3 regions of the Enterobacter huaxiensis genome follow, and region 3 is predicted to be linked to each of the others. Evidence: predicted binding sites of a transcription regulator. Region 3 holds the regulator's gene; each other region holds the start of a gene.

Region 1 (5,362 bases), 860 kb from region 3:
TGTTTGAAGCCTGGATTGGCGACGACGATCCTAACCCGCTGCACCGTGAAATAGCTGCCGCCATTAAAGCACTCGTGGATTCCGGCGTTCCCTGCTACTTCATTCACGGCAACCGTGATTTCCTGCTCGGCAAGCGCTACGCCCGCGAAAGCGGCATGACGCTGCTGCCTGAAGAGCAGGTGCTCGATCTCTATGGCCGCAAGGTACTGATCGTGCACGGCGACACGCTCTGCACCGACGATACCGGCTACCTAGCCTTTCGCGCTAAGGTTCACACCCCGTGGATCCAGACGCTGTTCCTGGCCCTGCCGCTGTTTATCCGCAGCCGCATCGCCGCCAAAATGCGCGCGGGCAGCAAAGCCGCCAACAGCAGCAAATCCATGACCATTATGGACGTTAACCCGCAGGCGGTCGTTAACGCCATGGAGAAGCATCACGTCCAGTGGCTTATCCACGGGCATACCCATCGCCCTGATGTCCATACTCTGATGGCCAACGGCGAACCCGCCCACCGCGTGGTGCTGGGCGCGTGGCACGCTGAGGGCTCGATGGTCAAAGTCACGCCGCAAGGCGTTGAGCTCATCGCCTTTCCTTTCTGATTCTCCCACCGCACTAAATGATCAAACACATTCAATTTTATTGAATGATATCGGCAAATTGTTTCGATTTTAATCACTCCATGGTCGGTCTATTATTTATCACATCAGGGCAACACACCCTACTACAGACAAAACACTTAAGGAATACGACCATGAAAACCATCAAAACTTTCGTTGCAGTTGCTGCTCTCTCCCTGGTTTCTTTCGGTTCTTTCGCCCAGAGCGTTAGCGCGACCGGTTCAACTCTCGACCGTGCAGAAGCAAAAATTGCCGCTCAGGCTGCTGAACAGGGTTCGTCTTACAAAATCACCAGCGCACAGTTCAACAACCGCGTACACATGACTGCAGAACTGACTAAATAAGAACCTGGATTGCCGTGCCGCCAGCTGAGACTAGCGACAGCGACAAGATGATGAGGAAGGAACAAAGAATGAAAAAAATCAGCATCGTGAGCGCCCTGCTGCTAGCAGCCTTAGTGTCCAGTGGCGCGATGGCAGCGGAGAATCGCTTCTCCATGCCAGAAGCAGGCTCAAACAGGGACACCGGCATGGTGAATCATATTGACGTCAGCCACGCGTTCGACAAAGCGAACCTGACCGCAGGGGATCTTCAGTAAAATCCGCGCAAAACAGACCGCTCTACGCGGTCTTTTTTGTTATGCATTCCCGCCCACAACGGCTCATCTTTTAACCGCGCAACCGTTTTCCTTGCCCGTATTACATGCTATTCTCTGTGCCCTCGAAAGCAGTGTGTTTCGCACCACAGGAGTTTTAAGACGCATGTCTTCCCGCAATAATCCGGCGCGTGTCGCCATCGTGATGGGGTCCAAAAGCGACTGGGCTACCATGCAGTTCACCGCCGAAATCTTTGAAATCCTGAATGTTCCGCACCACGTTGAAGTGGTCTCCGCGCACCGTACTCCTGACAAACTGTTTAGCTTCGCCGAAAGCGCCGAAGAGAATGGTTATGAAGTGATTATTGCCGGTGCGGGCGGCGCAGCACATCTGCCGGGCATGATTGCCGCCAAAACGCTGGTACCGGTTCTGGGTGTTCCAGTGCAAAGCGCCGCGCTAAGCGGCGTGGATAGCCTCTACTCTATCGTCCAGATGCCGCGCGGCATTCCTGTCGGCACGCTGGCGATCGGCAAAGCGGGTGCGGCAAACGCAGCCCTGCTGGCAGCCCAAATCCTGGCGACTCACGATAAAGACCTGCACCAGCGTCTGGCCGAATGGCGTAAAGCCCAGACCGACGAGGTGCTGGATAACCCGGACCCGCGGGGTGCGGCATGAAGCAGGTTTGCGTTCTTGGCAACGGTCAGCTAGGCCGGATGCTGCGTCAGGCCGGTGAACCGCTGGGCATTTCCGTCTGGCCCGTCGGGCTGGACGCCGAGCCGGAAGCCGTGCCGTTCCATCAGAGCGTGATTACCGCTGAGATCGAACGCTGGCCGGAAACCGCGCTGACCCGCGAGCTGGCCCGTCACAACGCCTTCGTGAACCGCGACGTTTTCCCGATCATTGCTGACCGTCTGACGCAAAAGCAGCTGTTCGACAAGCTCGGCCTGGCGACCGCGCCGTGGCAGCTGTTGTCGGATAAAAGCGAATGGAATGACGTTTTCGCCATGCTGGGCGAACTGGCCATCGTGAAGCGTCGCGTTGGCGGCTACGACGGCCGCGGGCAGTGGCGACTGCGCGCGGATGACGCCGCCGAGCTGCCGGACGACTGCTACGGCGAGTGCATCGTTGAGCAGGGCATTAACTTCAGCGGCGAAGTGTCGCTGGTGGGCGCGCGCGGGCACGACGGCCACACCGTGTTTTACCCTCTGACCCATAACCTGCATCAGGACGGCATCCTGCGCACCAGCGTCGCCTTCCCCCACGCGAACGCCGAGCAGCAGGCGCAGGCGGAAGAGATGCTTTCAGCCATTATGCACGAGCTGGACTATGTCGGCGTCATGGCGATGGAGTGCTTCATCACCCCGGCCGGCCTGCTGATTAACGAGCTAGCGCCGCGCGTGCACAACAGCGGCCACTGGACGCAAAACGGCGCGTCCATCAGCCAGTTCGAGCTGCACCTGCGCGCGATTACCGAGCTGCCGCTTCCGCAGCCGGTGGTGAACAGCCCGTCGGTGATGATCAACCTGATCGGCACCGATCTGAACTACAGCTGGCTTAAGCTGCCGCTGGTGCATTTGCACTGGTACGACAAAGAAGTACGTCCGGGGCGTAAAGTAGGCCACCTGAACCTGAACGATTCGGATACCGACCGCCTGAGCGCCACGCTTGAAGCGATCTCCCCTCTCCTGCCGCCAGAATACGCGAGCGGCATTGTCTGGGCACAGTCAAAGCTGAAATAGCTCTCCCTTCGCCGGGGAGTTGATATTCCTCCTCCCCGGCGTAAAATCCCCGCCCATTGCTGCTTAGCTTTCTTCTGGAATAACCATGAACGATGGAACGGACTATCGCGCGATCCTCGCGTCCGGTACCCCTTTAATCGACGTTCGCGCGCCGATCGAATTTGCACAGGGCGCGATGCCCGCCGCGCTCAACCTGCCCTTGATGAACGATGACGAGCGTGCCGCCGTCGGCACCTGCTATAAGCGCCAGGGGCCCGACGCGGCGCTTGCGCTCGGCCATAGCCTGGTGAACGGCGAGACGCGTGAAGCGCGTATCAACGCCTGGCGCGAAGCGAGCCTTGCGCACCCGGAGGGCTATCTCTGCTGCGCGCGCGGCGGCCAGCGTTCGCATATCTCGCAGGCGTGGCTCAAAGAGGCGGGCATCGACTACCCGCTGATCCGCGGCGGCTATAAGGCCCTGCGTCAGGCGGCGATACAGGCAACAGTTGAGCAGTCGCAAAAGCCGATGGTGCTTATCGGTGGCTGTACCGGAAACGGCAAAACCCTGCTGGTGAAGCAGCACGCGCAGGGTGTCGATCTGGAAGGGCTGGCGCACCATCGCGGTTCGTCGTTTGGCCGCACGCTCACGCCGCAGCTTTCCCAGGCCAGCTTTGAAAATCACCTTGCGGTTGAGCTACTGAAAAAAGATGCCGCACGCTGGGTGCTGGAAGACGAGGGCCGGATGATTGGCTCCAACCACCTGCCGGAGTGCCTGCGCGACCGCATGGTTGACGCCCCTATCGTTGTCGTTGAAGACCCGTTTGACGTCCGCCTTGAACGCCTGCGCGAAGAGTATTTCGATCATATGTGGACGGATTTTTCTGCTGCGTACGGTGAAGAGGCGGGCTGGAAGGAGTACAGCGAGTACCTGCATCACGGCCTGTTCGCCATTCGCCGCCGTCTGGGGCTGCAGCGGTATGCGGAATTCACCGCGCTGTTAGATTCCGCGCTGCTGGAACAGCAACGCTCTGGCAGCACGGACGCGCACTTCAGCTGGCTTGCGCCGCTTTTGAAGGACTATTACGACCCAATGTACGGCTATCAGCTGGAGAAAAAGGCGGAAAAGATTGTGTATCGCGGTACGTACGCAGAAATTGCTGAGTGGCTTGATCGCTGAAAAATAAAGCCGGGTGGCGAGGTAAAAGCAAAACGGCAACTAGGGTTGCCGTTTTTAATGTTTGTTCCCTCTCCCGTGGGAGAGGGTTAGGGTGAAGGCATCAGGCCGCACCCTACAAGACGGCTTAGAAGTCGTAACGCAGACGCACCAGGTTCATGTCGCCCAGGTTGTCGGTGCTGGAGGTGAACACGTGTTCGTAATCCACGCGGAAACCGTAATCCAGCTGGAAGCTGATACCCACACCGTTGTCGATGCGCTGGTAGTTACGGCCGTTCACGTACTGAATACGGTCACCCATGAAGTAAGGCTGGATGGATTTAACCGCATACTGACCGATTGGGAACTTGTAGCCCGCAAAGTATTCAATACCCCATGCGTCACCGGCGAAGTAGTCGTTAACCGACACTTTTTTGGTGGTCATGAAGTTCTGATACCAGCCGCCGCCGGCGGAGAAGGTCCAGTTGTCCGGCGTCCAGCTCAGCGCGGTACCGAGAATGTTCTGGTCGTAGGTTTTGCTGTCGCCGTTGTCCGGGTTACGCATGTCCGCGCGGGTGTAGTTCCACGCTGCGCCCCAGGTCAGATCGGTGGTCAGGTGATAATCCAGACCCAGCGAGCCGCCGCCTTTACGCTTGTAACGCAGGCCGTTACCCGGCAGGTATTCGCTGTCTTCAAACAGGTAGGATGCATAGATGTCTGCATCGCCAACGGTTTTCTTGTACTTCAGCATCTGGCGTGAACGATAAGAACCGTCGTAGTCGCCGTTGATGCCGTTGCCCGGTGCCTGGCCGATCATGTCGTAGTCCCAGATATCGGTTTTCGCGCCAACCACATCATAGTAAACGCTGTTCTGTTGACCGAAGGTCAGCGTACCCCAGGTGTCGCTCTTCAGACCGGTGTACAGCATACGACGAGACGTGTCGTGCGCACCCTCGGCGTAGTGGTTATCCCAGTTGAACTGCGCTGGAATGTTCACACCCAGCTCGTAGTAGCTGATCCAGCTGATGTCATCAAACAGATAGTAATCTGCTGCGAAACGGAAACGGGTGCCGCCGTCAAAGCCGTTACGCTTATAGCTGTTTTTACCGTCGTCGCCGGTCATGTTCTGGAACTGAGGACGAATACTGCCGCCAACGGTGAAATTCAGACGGCTCAGCGGGTTACCCGCCTGAGGATCTTGCTTAAGTACTGTGATTTCCGCCTGGGATGCGAAAGACGTCAATGCCACCGCCGCGCCGATCGTTACCGCCAGCGCTG
Region 2 (5,362 bases), 1.8 Mb from region 3:
CCCGCCCTACTCTTCGAGTTCACAGCATGTGTGCTTTCGTGTACGGGACTATCACCCTGTACCGTGCGACTTTCCAGACGCTTCCACTAACACACAAGCTGATTCAGACTCTGGGCTGCTCCCCGTTCGCTCGCCGCTACTGGGGGAATCTCGGTTGATTTCTTTTCCTCGGGGTACTTAGATGTTTCAGTTCCCCCGGTTCGCTTCGTTAAGCTATGTATTCACTTAACGATAGTGTGTCGGAACACACTGGGTTTCCCCATTCGGAAATCGCCGGGTCAAAGGTTCATATCACCTCGCCGGCGCTTATCGCAGATTAGCACGTCCTTCATCGCCTCTGACTGCCAGGGCATCCACCGTGTACGCTTAGTCGCTTAACCTCACAACCCGAAGATGTCTCTTTCGACACATCATCGACTTGCGAAAATTTGAGAGACTCGAACACACCCTTAAAGGTGTGTCGTTTCAATTTTCAGCTTGATCCAGATTTTTAAAGAGCAAAACTTCTTAATGCACTCAAAAGTACATTCAGAAGTTCATCATTCATCAGACAATCTGTGTGGACACTACAAAGGCAGGTTCTTTAAGGTAAGGAGGTGATCCAACCGCAGGTTCCCCTACGGTTACCTTGTTACGACTTCACCCCAGTCATGAATCACAAAGTGGTAAGCGCCCTCCCGAAGGTTAAGCTACCTACTTCTTTTGCAACCCACTCCCATGGTGTGACGGGCGGTGTGTACAAGGCCCGGGAACGTATTCACCGTAGCATTCTGATCTACGATTACTAGCGATTCCGACTTCATGGAGTCGAGTTGCAGACTCCAATCCGGACTACGACGCACTTTATGAGGTCCGCTTGCTCTCGCGAGGTCGCTTCTCTTTGTATGCGCCATTGTAGCACGTGTGTAGCCCTACTCGTAAGGGCCATGATGACTTGACGTCATCCCCACCTTCCTCCAGTTTATCACTGGCAGTCTCCTTTGAGTTCCCGGCCGAACCGCTGGCAACAAAGGATAAGGGTTGCGCTCGTTGCGGGACTTAACCCAACATTTCACAACACGAGCTGACGACAGCCATGCAGCACCTGTCTCAGAGTTCCCGAAGGCACCAATCCATCTCTGGAAAGTTCTCTGGATGTCAAGAGTAGGTAAGGTTCTTCGCGTTGCATCGAATTAAACCACATGCTCCACCGCTTGTGCGGGCCCCCGTCAATTCATTTGAGTTTTAACCTTGCGGCCGTACTCCCCAGGCGGTCGACTTAACGCGTTAGCTCCGGAAGCCACTCCTCAAGGGAACAACCTCCAAGTCGACATCGTTTACGGCGTGGACTACCAGGGTATCTAATCCTGTTTGCTCCCCACGCTTTCGCACCTGAGCGTCAGTCTTTGTCCAGGGGGCCGCCTTCGCCACCGGTATTCCTCCAGATCTCTACGCATTTCACCGCTACACCTGGAATTCTACCCCCCTCTACAAGACTCTAGCCTGCCAGTTTCGAATGCAGTTCCCAGGTTGAGCCCGGGGATTTCACATCCGACTTGACAGACCGCCTGCGTGCGCTTTACGCCCAGTAATTCCGATTAACGCTTGCACCCTCCGTATTACCGCGGCTGCTGGCACGGAGTTAGCCGGTGCTTCTTCTGCGGGTAACGTCAATCGACAAGGTTATTAACCTTATCGCCTTCCTCCCCGCTGAAAGTACTTTACAACCCGAAGGCCTTCTTCATACACGCGGCATGGCTGCATCAGGCTTGCGCCCATTGTGCAATATTCCCCACTGCTGCCTCCCGTAGGAGTCTGGACCGTGTCTCAGTTCCAGTGTGGCTGGTCATCCTCTCAGACCAGCTAGGGATCGTCGCCTAGGTGAGCCGTTACCCCACCTACTAGCTAATCCCATCTGGGCACATCTGATGGCAAGAGGCCCGAAGGTCCCCCTCTTTGGTCTTGCGACGTTATGCGGTATTAGCTACCGTTTCCAGTAGTTATCCCCCTCCATCAGGCAGTTTCCCAGACATTACTCACCCGTCCGCCGCTCGTCACCCAGGAGCAAGCTCCCTGTGCTACCGCTCGACTTGCATGTGTTAGGCCTGCCGCCAGCGTTCAATCTGAGCCATGATCAAACTCTTCAATTTAAGTTTGATGCTCGTGAATTAAACTTCGTAATGAATTACGTATGTTCACTCAGAGACTTGGTATTCATTTATTGTCCGAAGACATTAAGAATCCATGTCACTTTGAGTGCCCACACAGATTGTCTGATAAATTGTTAAAGAGCAGTGCAACGCGGCTTTCGCTCACCGTTGCGAGGTGGCGTATATTACGCTTTCCTCTTTCAGAGTCAACCCGTTATTTCAGGATTTTTTCTCTTCAACCGACCCGGCTGTTTGTGAAGTGATTCACATGTTCCGTGTCGATGGAGGCGCATTATAGGGAGTTCTCGGCAGGCCGCAACCGCTAAATGACAGAAAAATGACTGACTGCTGCATTCCACAGCAAAACCCCGCCTTATACCTTTTTACACACAGACTTATCCACAATGATACGAAAAAGTGAAAATGTGCGAGCGTTGCGCAAACGTTTTCGTTAAAATGCTCGCGCTTAATAAGGATGCCCCGTCAGGTGTGTTAGATGAGTTTTTCGCAGGAAAATTCATCTAACGCTCTCTGTAATCGTGAAATCCAGGGGATTTACCATGCAACAACGTCGTCCAGTCCGCCGCGCTCTGCTCAGTGTTTCTGATAAAGCCGGTATCGTCGAATTCGCTCAGGCACTTTCTGCACGTGGCGTAGAGCTGCTTTCCACAGGCGGTACCGCTCGCCTGTTAGCAGAGAAAGGTCTGCCGGTAACCGAAGTGTCCGATTACACCGGTTTCCCGGAAATGATGGATGGACGCGTCAAAACCCTGCACCCGAAAGTGCACGGCGGCATTCTTGGTCGCCGCGGCCAGGACGACGGTATTATGGAACAGCATGATATCGCCCCAATCGATATGGTTGTCGTTAATCTCTACCCATTCGCACAGACCGTTGCCCGCGAAGGCTGTTCTCTGGAAGATGCAGTTGAGAATATCGACATCGGCGGCCCGACCATGGTGCGCTCCGCAGCCAAGAACCATAAAGATGTGGCTATCGTGGTGAAGAGCAGCGATTACGACACCATTATTAACGAGATGGATGCCAACGAAGGGTCACTGACGCTTGCAACGCGTTTCGACCTCGCCATCAAAGCCTTCGAACACACCGCCGCGTACGACAGCATGATCGCCAACTACTTCGGTAGCCTGGTACCTGCCTACCATGGTGAAAGCAAAGATCCTTCCGGCCGCTTCCCGCGCACCCTAAACCTGAACTTCATTAAGAAGCAGGATATGCGCTACGGCGAGAACAGCCACCAGCAGGCTGCCTTCTATATAGAAGAAGAGGTAAAAGAAGCCTCTGTTGCCACCGCTCAGCAGGTTCAGGGCAAGGCGCTCTCCTATAACAACATTGCCGACACTGACGCCGCGCTGGAATGCGTGAAAGAGTTCAGCGAGCCGGCCTGCGTTATCGTCAAGCACGCCAACCCATGCGGTGTTGCGGTTAGCAGCTCTATCCTTGATGCCTACGATCGCGCCTACAAAACCGACCCAACCTCCGCGTTCGGCGGCATTATCGCCTTCAACCGCGAGCTGGATGCTGAAACGGCTCAGGCCATCATCTCCCGCCAGTTCGTTGAAGTGATCATCGCGCCATCCGCTTCCGAAGAGGCGCTGAAAATCACCGCGGCGAAACAGAACGTGCGCGTGCTGATTTGCGGCCAGTGGGCGGAACGCGTGCCGGGCCTGGACTTCAAGCGCGTGAACGGCGGCGTGCTGGTTCAGGACCGCGACCTGGGCATGGTGACTGAAGCCGACCTGCGCGTGGTAACCAAACGACAGCCGACCGAACAGGAGCTGCGTGACGCGCTGTTCTGCTGGAAGGTCGCGAAGTTCGTTAAATCCAACGCCATTGTCTACGCCAAAGAGAACATGACCATCGGAATAGGTGCTGGCCAGATGAGCCGCGTCTACTCCGCGAAAATCGCGGGTATTAAAGCCGGCGATGAAGGTCTGGAAGTCAAAGGCTCCGCCATGGCTTCTGACGCCTTCTTCCCGTTCCGTGACGGTATCGACGCGGCAGCCGCTGTAGGGATCACCTGCGTGATCCAGCCCGGCGGCTCTATCCGCGATGACGAAGTGATTGCCGCCGCCGACGAGCACGGCATTGCGATGATCTTCACCGACATGCGTCACTTCCGCCATTAATTCCCGGAGCAGAAAATGAAAGTATTAGTGATTGGTAACGGCGGGCGCGAGCACGCTCTGGCGTGGAAAGCGGCGCAGTCTCCGCGGGTGAAAACCGTCTTTGTGGCGCCGGGCAACGCCGGGACCGCCCTGGAACCGACTCTGCAGAACGTCGCCATCGGCGTGACCGATATTCCGGCGCTGCTGAGCTTTGCTCAGAGCGAGAAAATCGATCTGACCATCGTCGGCCCGGAAGCGCCGCTGGTGATTGGCGTCGTCGATGCCTTCCGCGCGGCGGGCCTGACAATCTTCGGGCCAACGGAAGGCGCCGCGCAGCTGGAAGGCTCCAAGGCCTTCACCAAAGATTTCCTCGCGCGCCATAACATCCCGACGGCGGAATATCAGAACTTCACCGACGTGGAGCCAGCCCTGGCCTACCTACGTGAAAAAGGCGCGCCGATTGTTATCAAAGCAGACGGTCTGGCAGCAGGTAAAGGCGTTATCGTCGCGATGACCCTCGAAGAAGCAGAAGCCGCGGTTCAGGATATGCTGGCGGGCAACGCCTTTGGCGATGCAGGCCACCGCATCGTGATCGAAGAGTTCCTCGACGGTGAAGAGGCCAGCTTTATCGTGATGGTCGACGGCGAGCACGTTCTGCCGATGGCCACCAGCCAGGACCACAAGCGCGTGGGTAACGGTGATTCCGGCCCGAACACGGGCGGGATGGGTGCTTACTCCCCTGCTCCGGTGGTGACGGATGAAGTGCACCAGCGCACCATGGACCGCATCATCTGGCCTACCGTGAAAGGGATGGCGGCGGAAGGTAACACCTATACCGGTTTCCTGTACGCAGGCCTGATGATCGACAAACAGGGAAACCCGAAGGTTATCGAATTCAACTGTCGCTTTGGTGACCCTGAAACGCAGCCCATCATGCTGCGCATGAAGTCTGACCTGGTCGAACTGTGTCTGGCGGCCTGCGAAGGCAAGCTGGACGAGAAAACCTCCGAGTGGGACGAGCGCGCGTCTCTGGGCGTGGTGATTGCTGCGGGCGGTTATCCGGGCAACTACAGCACCGGGGATGAGATCCACGGACTGCCGCTG
Region 3 (5,362 bases):
CGCCGAAAACCATTCGTTAATCCCTGCCCTGCCGCACCCGCGGCAGGGTAAGTTCCTCTTTTGCATACCCTTTCAATTTGCTATTCTGTCCTTGCTGTCTGTAGGGTTATTGGCAGCGTAACTATAATAAGGAGAGAAGCAATGTCGTTCGAATTACCTGCACTACCGTATGCAAAAGACGCCCTGGCACCCCATATTTCTGCAGAAACCCTGGAGTACCATTACGGCAAACATCACCAGACCTACGTCACCAACCTGAATAATTTGATCAAAGGCACCGATTTTGAAGGCAAAACGCTGGAAGAGATCGTGCGCAGCTCAGACGGTGGCATCTTCAATAACGCCGCTCAGGTCTGGAACCACACCTTCTACTGGCACTGCCTGGCACCGAATGCAGGCGGAGAACCGATCGGTGAGCTAGCTGCCGCCATCAACGCGGCGTTTGGCAGCTTCGCTGATTTCAAAGCGAGATTTACTGACGCAGCAATCAAAAACTTCGGTTCCGGCTGGACATGGCTGGTCAAAGAGGAAGATGGCAAACTGGCTATCGTATCAACGTCTAACGCGGGTACGCCGCTGACCACTCGCGCAACGCCGCTGATGACCGTGGACGTGTGGGAACACGCCTACTACATCGACTACCGCAACGCGCGACCTAACTATCTGGAGCACTTCTGGGCGCTGGCTAACTGGGAGTTTGTGGCGAAGAACTTCGCCGCATAAGAGACACGCAGAAGGGTTCGCCCTTCTGCGTTTTTATTTATTCCGCTGTGCATACCGTTTCTGGCTGCTTACGACCTGACATCAGCACCAGCAGCAAACCGAGCGCGGCAATGATTGCCCCCATCACCGGCACAAAGCTGTATCCCAGACCAGCCGAAATTACCGCTCCGCCCGCTGCTGCGCCCAGCGCATTGCCAAGGTTGAATGCTCCGATGTTTACGGAAGACGAAAGCCCTGGCGCCTCGTGGGCCACGCGCATCACACGCATCTGCAGCGGTGGTACGACGGCAAAGGTAGCCGCCCCCCAAACAACCATCGCGATGGCCGCACCGAATTCGTTACGCGCCAGCCACGGAATGGCAATCATGATGACGATCAGCAGGGTTAAAAAGCCTTTCAGCGTTCCGCTCACCGAACGGTCGGCCAGCTTGCCGCCCAGATAGTTGCCGATGGAGAAGCCCACGCCAATGAGCACCAGCATCGCGGTAATAAAGATCGGCGTCGCGTGAGTAATATCGTGCAGCACCGGGGAAATATAGGTGTAGAGCGTAAACATCGCCCCTGCGCCGAGAACGGTGGTCAGCAGTGCGGAGAGCACCTGCGGGCGCACCAGCACCGACAGCTCTTTACGCACGTCAGGGCGTTCGCCTGCGCTGCCTTTTGGCAGGGAGAAGAACAGTGCCACCATCGCGACAATGCCCAGCGCCGCGGTCGCGAGGAAGGACATACGCCAGCCGATCGCTTCACCCAGCCAGGTTGCAGCAGGCACACCGCCAATGTTGGCGATGGTCAGCCCCATAAACATGGTGGCAACCGCGCTGGCCTGCTTGTGCTTCGGCACCACGCTTGCCGCAACCACCGAGCCCAGACCGAAGAAAGCGCCGTGGTTAAGGCTGGTCAGAATACGGGAGAGCATCAGCGTGGTGTAATCCGGAGCGAGGGCTGAAAGCACGTTGCCTAGCGTAAAAATAGCCATCAGGAAAATCAGGGCGTTGCGGCGCGCGCGGTGCGAGAGCAGCAGCGTCATCAACGGCGCGCCAACCATCACGCCAACCGCGTAGGCGCTAATCAGCATACCGGCAGCCGGAATAGAGACGTCCACGCCTTTGGCGATGACGGGTAAAAGCCCCATTGGGGAGAATTCAGTAGTGCCAATCCCAAAAGCGCCAATCGCCAGGGCCAGCAGAGGAAAATTGATTTTCATGGGTTAACTCCGGATGCCGTGTCATTTCTCGACACAGAACAAAGAAGCCAAAAGCATGACATCAATCACAAAAAATGAGAAGTTAACATTTTGGCAAAAGATTTTTGCCGGAGGAGTAACAATCGGGGAAAATCGGAGGGAAAATACTCTCCCCCCGTTTGAATCAGTGCAGAACAGCCGTCAGACCCGCGGCAACAATCAGAGCCAGCACGATGATGGTGGTGGTCAGCGAAAACTTAAGATCGGTATTCATCAATTATTCTCCTTTTAATCACCCTACGAAAAGTGAGCTTGCTCATTTTTACACAGTTTACGTCAAAAATCTTCCTGGATTTAAACTGATATCCACTTTTGCTCTTCCCCTTTTCATCAAGATAGGACAAAATTCCACGCTAAATTTATTAGCGTACCGGCCATTGACCCCCTCCTGACGTCCTGTGTCGTTTTCCCGGCGTGTCGCAACTCAAGATTGCGTGATAAGGGTGAGAGAAGGCAAACGTTTACCTTCAAGTTTTTCAGGAGTTTAGGATATGGTCTGGAGTGACATTTCATGGCAACAATAAAAGACGTAGCAAAACGCGCAAACGTTTCCACTACAACCGTATCACACGTTATTAACAAAACCCGCTTTGTTGCAGAAGAGACGCGCAATGCGGTCTGGGCCGCGATCAAAGAGCTGCACTACTCACCGAGTGCGGTTGCGCGAAGCCTGAAAGTTAATCACACCAAGTCGATTGGCCTGCTGGCCACCAGCAGCGAAGCGGCCTATTTTGCCGAGATCATCGAAGCCGTCGAGAAAAACTGCTTCCAGAAGGGTTACACCCTGATTCTGGGCAACGCCTGGAACAGCCAGGAAAAGCAGCGCGCCTACCTGTCGATGATGGCGCAAAAGCGCGTCGACGGCCTGCTGGTCATGTGCTCTGAATACCCGGAGTCGGTTCTCTCTATGCTGGAAGAGTACCGTCACATCCCGATGGTGGTGATGGACTGGGGCGAAGCGCGGGCCGACTTTACCGATTCCGTCATTGATAACGCCTTTGAAGGCGGCTATATGGCGGGCCGGTATCTGATAGAGCGCGGTCACCGCGAGATAGGCGTCATTCCCGGCCCGCTGGAGCGCAACACCGGCGCTGGCCGTCTGGCCGGCTTTATGAAGGCGATGGAAGAAGCGCTGATCAACGTGCCGGAAAACTGGATTGTTCAGGGTGACTTTGAACCGGAATCCGGCTACCGCGCTATGCAGCAGATCGTCTCCCAACAGCACCGCCCTACCGCGGTATTCTGCGGCGGCGACATCATGGCGATGGGCGCACTCTGTGCGGCGGACGAACTGGGTCTGCGCGTGCCGCAGGACATCTCCGTTATCGGGTATGACAACGTGCGCAACGCGCGCTACTTCACCCCGGCGCTGACCACCATTCACCAGCCGAAGGACTCCCTGGGTGAAACGGCGTTTAATATGCTGATGGACAGGATCGTCAGCAAGCGCGAAGAGTCTCAGTCCATTGAAGTCCACCCGCGCCTCATCGAGCGCCGTTCCGTCGCGGACGGTCCTTTCCGCGACTACCGTCGTTAATGGCTTTACGGGGCCAGTTTATCTGGCTCCCGTAACCACTCCCTGTTCAACGTTTCACTGTCACCCAGGTAGTCCAGAAGCCAGGCCATGGCCGGCGAAACGTCATTTTGCTGCCAGGTCAGACAGCAGGCCGCATCCGGGAACGGATTTTCCAGCGTCAGGGCAACCCACTCTCCGGCGTCAATGCGCGGTCGCGCAAAGTGAACCGGCACCATCGCGACGCATAGCCCCGCAGAAAGGCACGTAGCCGAGGATTCCCAGTCAGGCGCCACGACGCGGCGCTGGTTGTCCAGCAGCCAGGTAATGCGCTTGGGCAGCGAACGCGACGTATCTTCCAGCACCAGCGACGGCCAGTTGCGCAACGTGTCGTCGCTGAGCGGCCCTTCCATGGCCGCCAGCGGGTGATCGCTTGCGACAACGCATTTCCAGCTCAGCATGCCCATATCGCGAAACGCGTAACGTCCGCCCACGGGGATCGCCTGCGTCGCGCCGATGGCCATCTCCGCCCTGCCGTCTGCCAGCGCGTCCCAGACGCCGTTGAACACCTCCTGGGAGACGCGCAGCTCAACGTCTGAGAAATGGCGATAGAAATCAACAATCATTTGCCGGGTGCGCTCAGGCTTAACAATGTTATCTACAGCGATGGAGAGATGCCCTCGCCAGCCGTTAGCGATCTGCTGACACTGCTCGCGGGTGATCTGCATTTTTTTGATAACAGACCGCCCTTCTTTCAAAAACCAGGCCCCGGCAGGCGTTAACTCGACGTCGCGATGACGCCGTTCAAAGAGCGGAACCGCCAGCCACTCCTCCAGCTGACGCACGGTGTAGCTGATGGCCGACGGGACGCGGTGCAGCTCCTGCGCGGCGCCGGTAAAACTGCCGTTACGCGCAACGGCGTCCACAACTTCAAGAGAATAATCTGACCACATTTTCTGCCTGCAAAAAATTTGAATGCACTTACCAAATATTAGCGTTTCACAAGCCGCTTTGCACTCCCTACACTCTCGGCCAACGTACACCTGCCTCCTCAGGAGAATAAAATAATGCAACCCAGGAAAGGATTTTTAGTCTGGCTCGGCGGCCTAAGCGTGCTGGGCTTTTTAGCGACCGATATGTATCTGCCCGCGTTCGCCGCAATGCAGGAAGATTTGCAAACCCCTGCCGCCGCCATCAGCGCCAGCCTGAGCCTGTTCCTCGCGGGCTTCGCCATCGCGCAGCTGCTCTGGGGACCGCTCTCTGACCGCTTTGGTCGTAAACCGGTGCTCCTCCTCGGTCTGGCTATTTTTGCCGTCGGCTGTCTGGGCATGCTGTGGGTTCGGGATGCCACCTGGCTGCTGGTGTTGCGCTTCATTCAGGCTGTCGGCGTCTGTGCCGCCGCCGTGACCTGGCAGGCGCTGGTGACCGATTACTATCCGGCCTCCCGCACAAACCGTATTTTCGCCACCATTATGCCGCTGGTCGGCCTTTCACCCGCCCTTGCTCCGCTGCTGGGCAGCTGGATCCTCGCGCATTTCGACTGGCAGGCGATCTTCGCGACGCTGTTCGCTATCACCCTTGTGCTGATGCTGCCTGCGTTCTTTCTTAAGCCTGCGCATAAAAAAGCGGCGCATCCTGACGCGAAGCCGATCACCTTTACGTCCTTACTGCAGGCCAAAGCCTATCGCGGTAACGTGCTGATCTACGCCGCGTGCTCTGCGAGCTTCTTCGCCTGGCTGACCGGTTCACCGTTCATCCTGCACGATATGGGCTACAGCCCTGCGGCTATCGGCCTGAGCTACGTCCCGCAGACCATCGCGTTTCTGGTGGGCGGCTACGGCTGCCGTGCGGCGCTGCAAAAATGGGAAGGCCAGCAGATGCTG

What was found. Region 3 encodes PurR, which represses purine synthesis genes. Its sites were predicted from a motif close to CANGCAAACGTTTGCNTG; they were not measured.
Region 1: purE (5-(carboxyamino)imidazole ribonucleotide mutase) is a predicted target of PurR. The motif match lies at 1,291-1,308, and genes of this name have one in related genera.
Region 2: purH (bifunctional phosphoribosylaminoimidazolecarboxamide formyltransferase/IMP cyclohydrolase) is a predicted target of PurR. The motif match lies at 2,565-2,582, and genes of this name have one in related genera.

The regions. Positions count from the first base shown of each region.
Region 1 is NZ_CP043342.1:3,611,409-3,616,770, forward strand. Features, by position in the region: gene lpxH (UDP-2,3-diacylglucosamine diphosphatase) at 1-599, shown strand, start outside; gene D5067_RS17285 (YdgH/BhsA/McbA-like domain containing protein) at 752-961, shown strand; gene D5067_RS17290 (hypothetical protein) at 1,030-1,215, shown strand; gene purE (5-(carboxyamino)imidazole ribonucleotide mutase) at 1,379-1,888, shown strand; gene purK (5-(carboxyamino)imidazole ribonucleotide synthase) at 1,885-2,952, shown strand; gene mnmH (tRNA 2-selenouridine(34) synthase MnmH) at 3,038-4,108, shown strand; gene D5067_RS17310 (porin) at 4,233-5,362, opposite strand, start outside.
Region 2 is NZ_CP043342.1:4,580,051-4,585,412, forward strand. Features, by position in the region: rRNA gene D5067_RS21830 (23S ribosomal RNA) at 1-380, opposite strand, end outside; rRNA gene D5067_RS21835 (16S ribosomal RNA) at 590-2,129, opposite strand; gene purH (bifunctional phosphoribosylaminoimidazolecarboxamide formyltransferase/IMP cyclohydrolase) at 2,690-4,279, shown strand; gene purD (phosphoribosylamine--glycine ligase) at 4,295-5,362, shown strand, end outside.
Region 3 is NZ_CP043342.1:2,749,648-2,755,009, forward strand. Features, by position in the region: gene D5067_RS13120 (C40 family peptidase) at 1-20, shown strand, start outside; gene sodB (superoxide dismutase [Fe]) at 142-723, shown strand; gene D5067_RS13130 (MFS transporter) at 761-1,927, opposite strand; gene cydH (cytochrome bd-I oxidase subunit CydH) at 2,091-2,180, opposite strand; gene purR (HTH-type transcriptional repressor PurR) at 2,478-3,503, shown strand; gene punR (DNA-binding transcriptional activator PunR) at 3,509-4,432, opposite strand; gene punC (purine nucleoside transporter PunC) at 4,547-5,362, shown strand, end outside.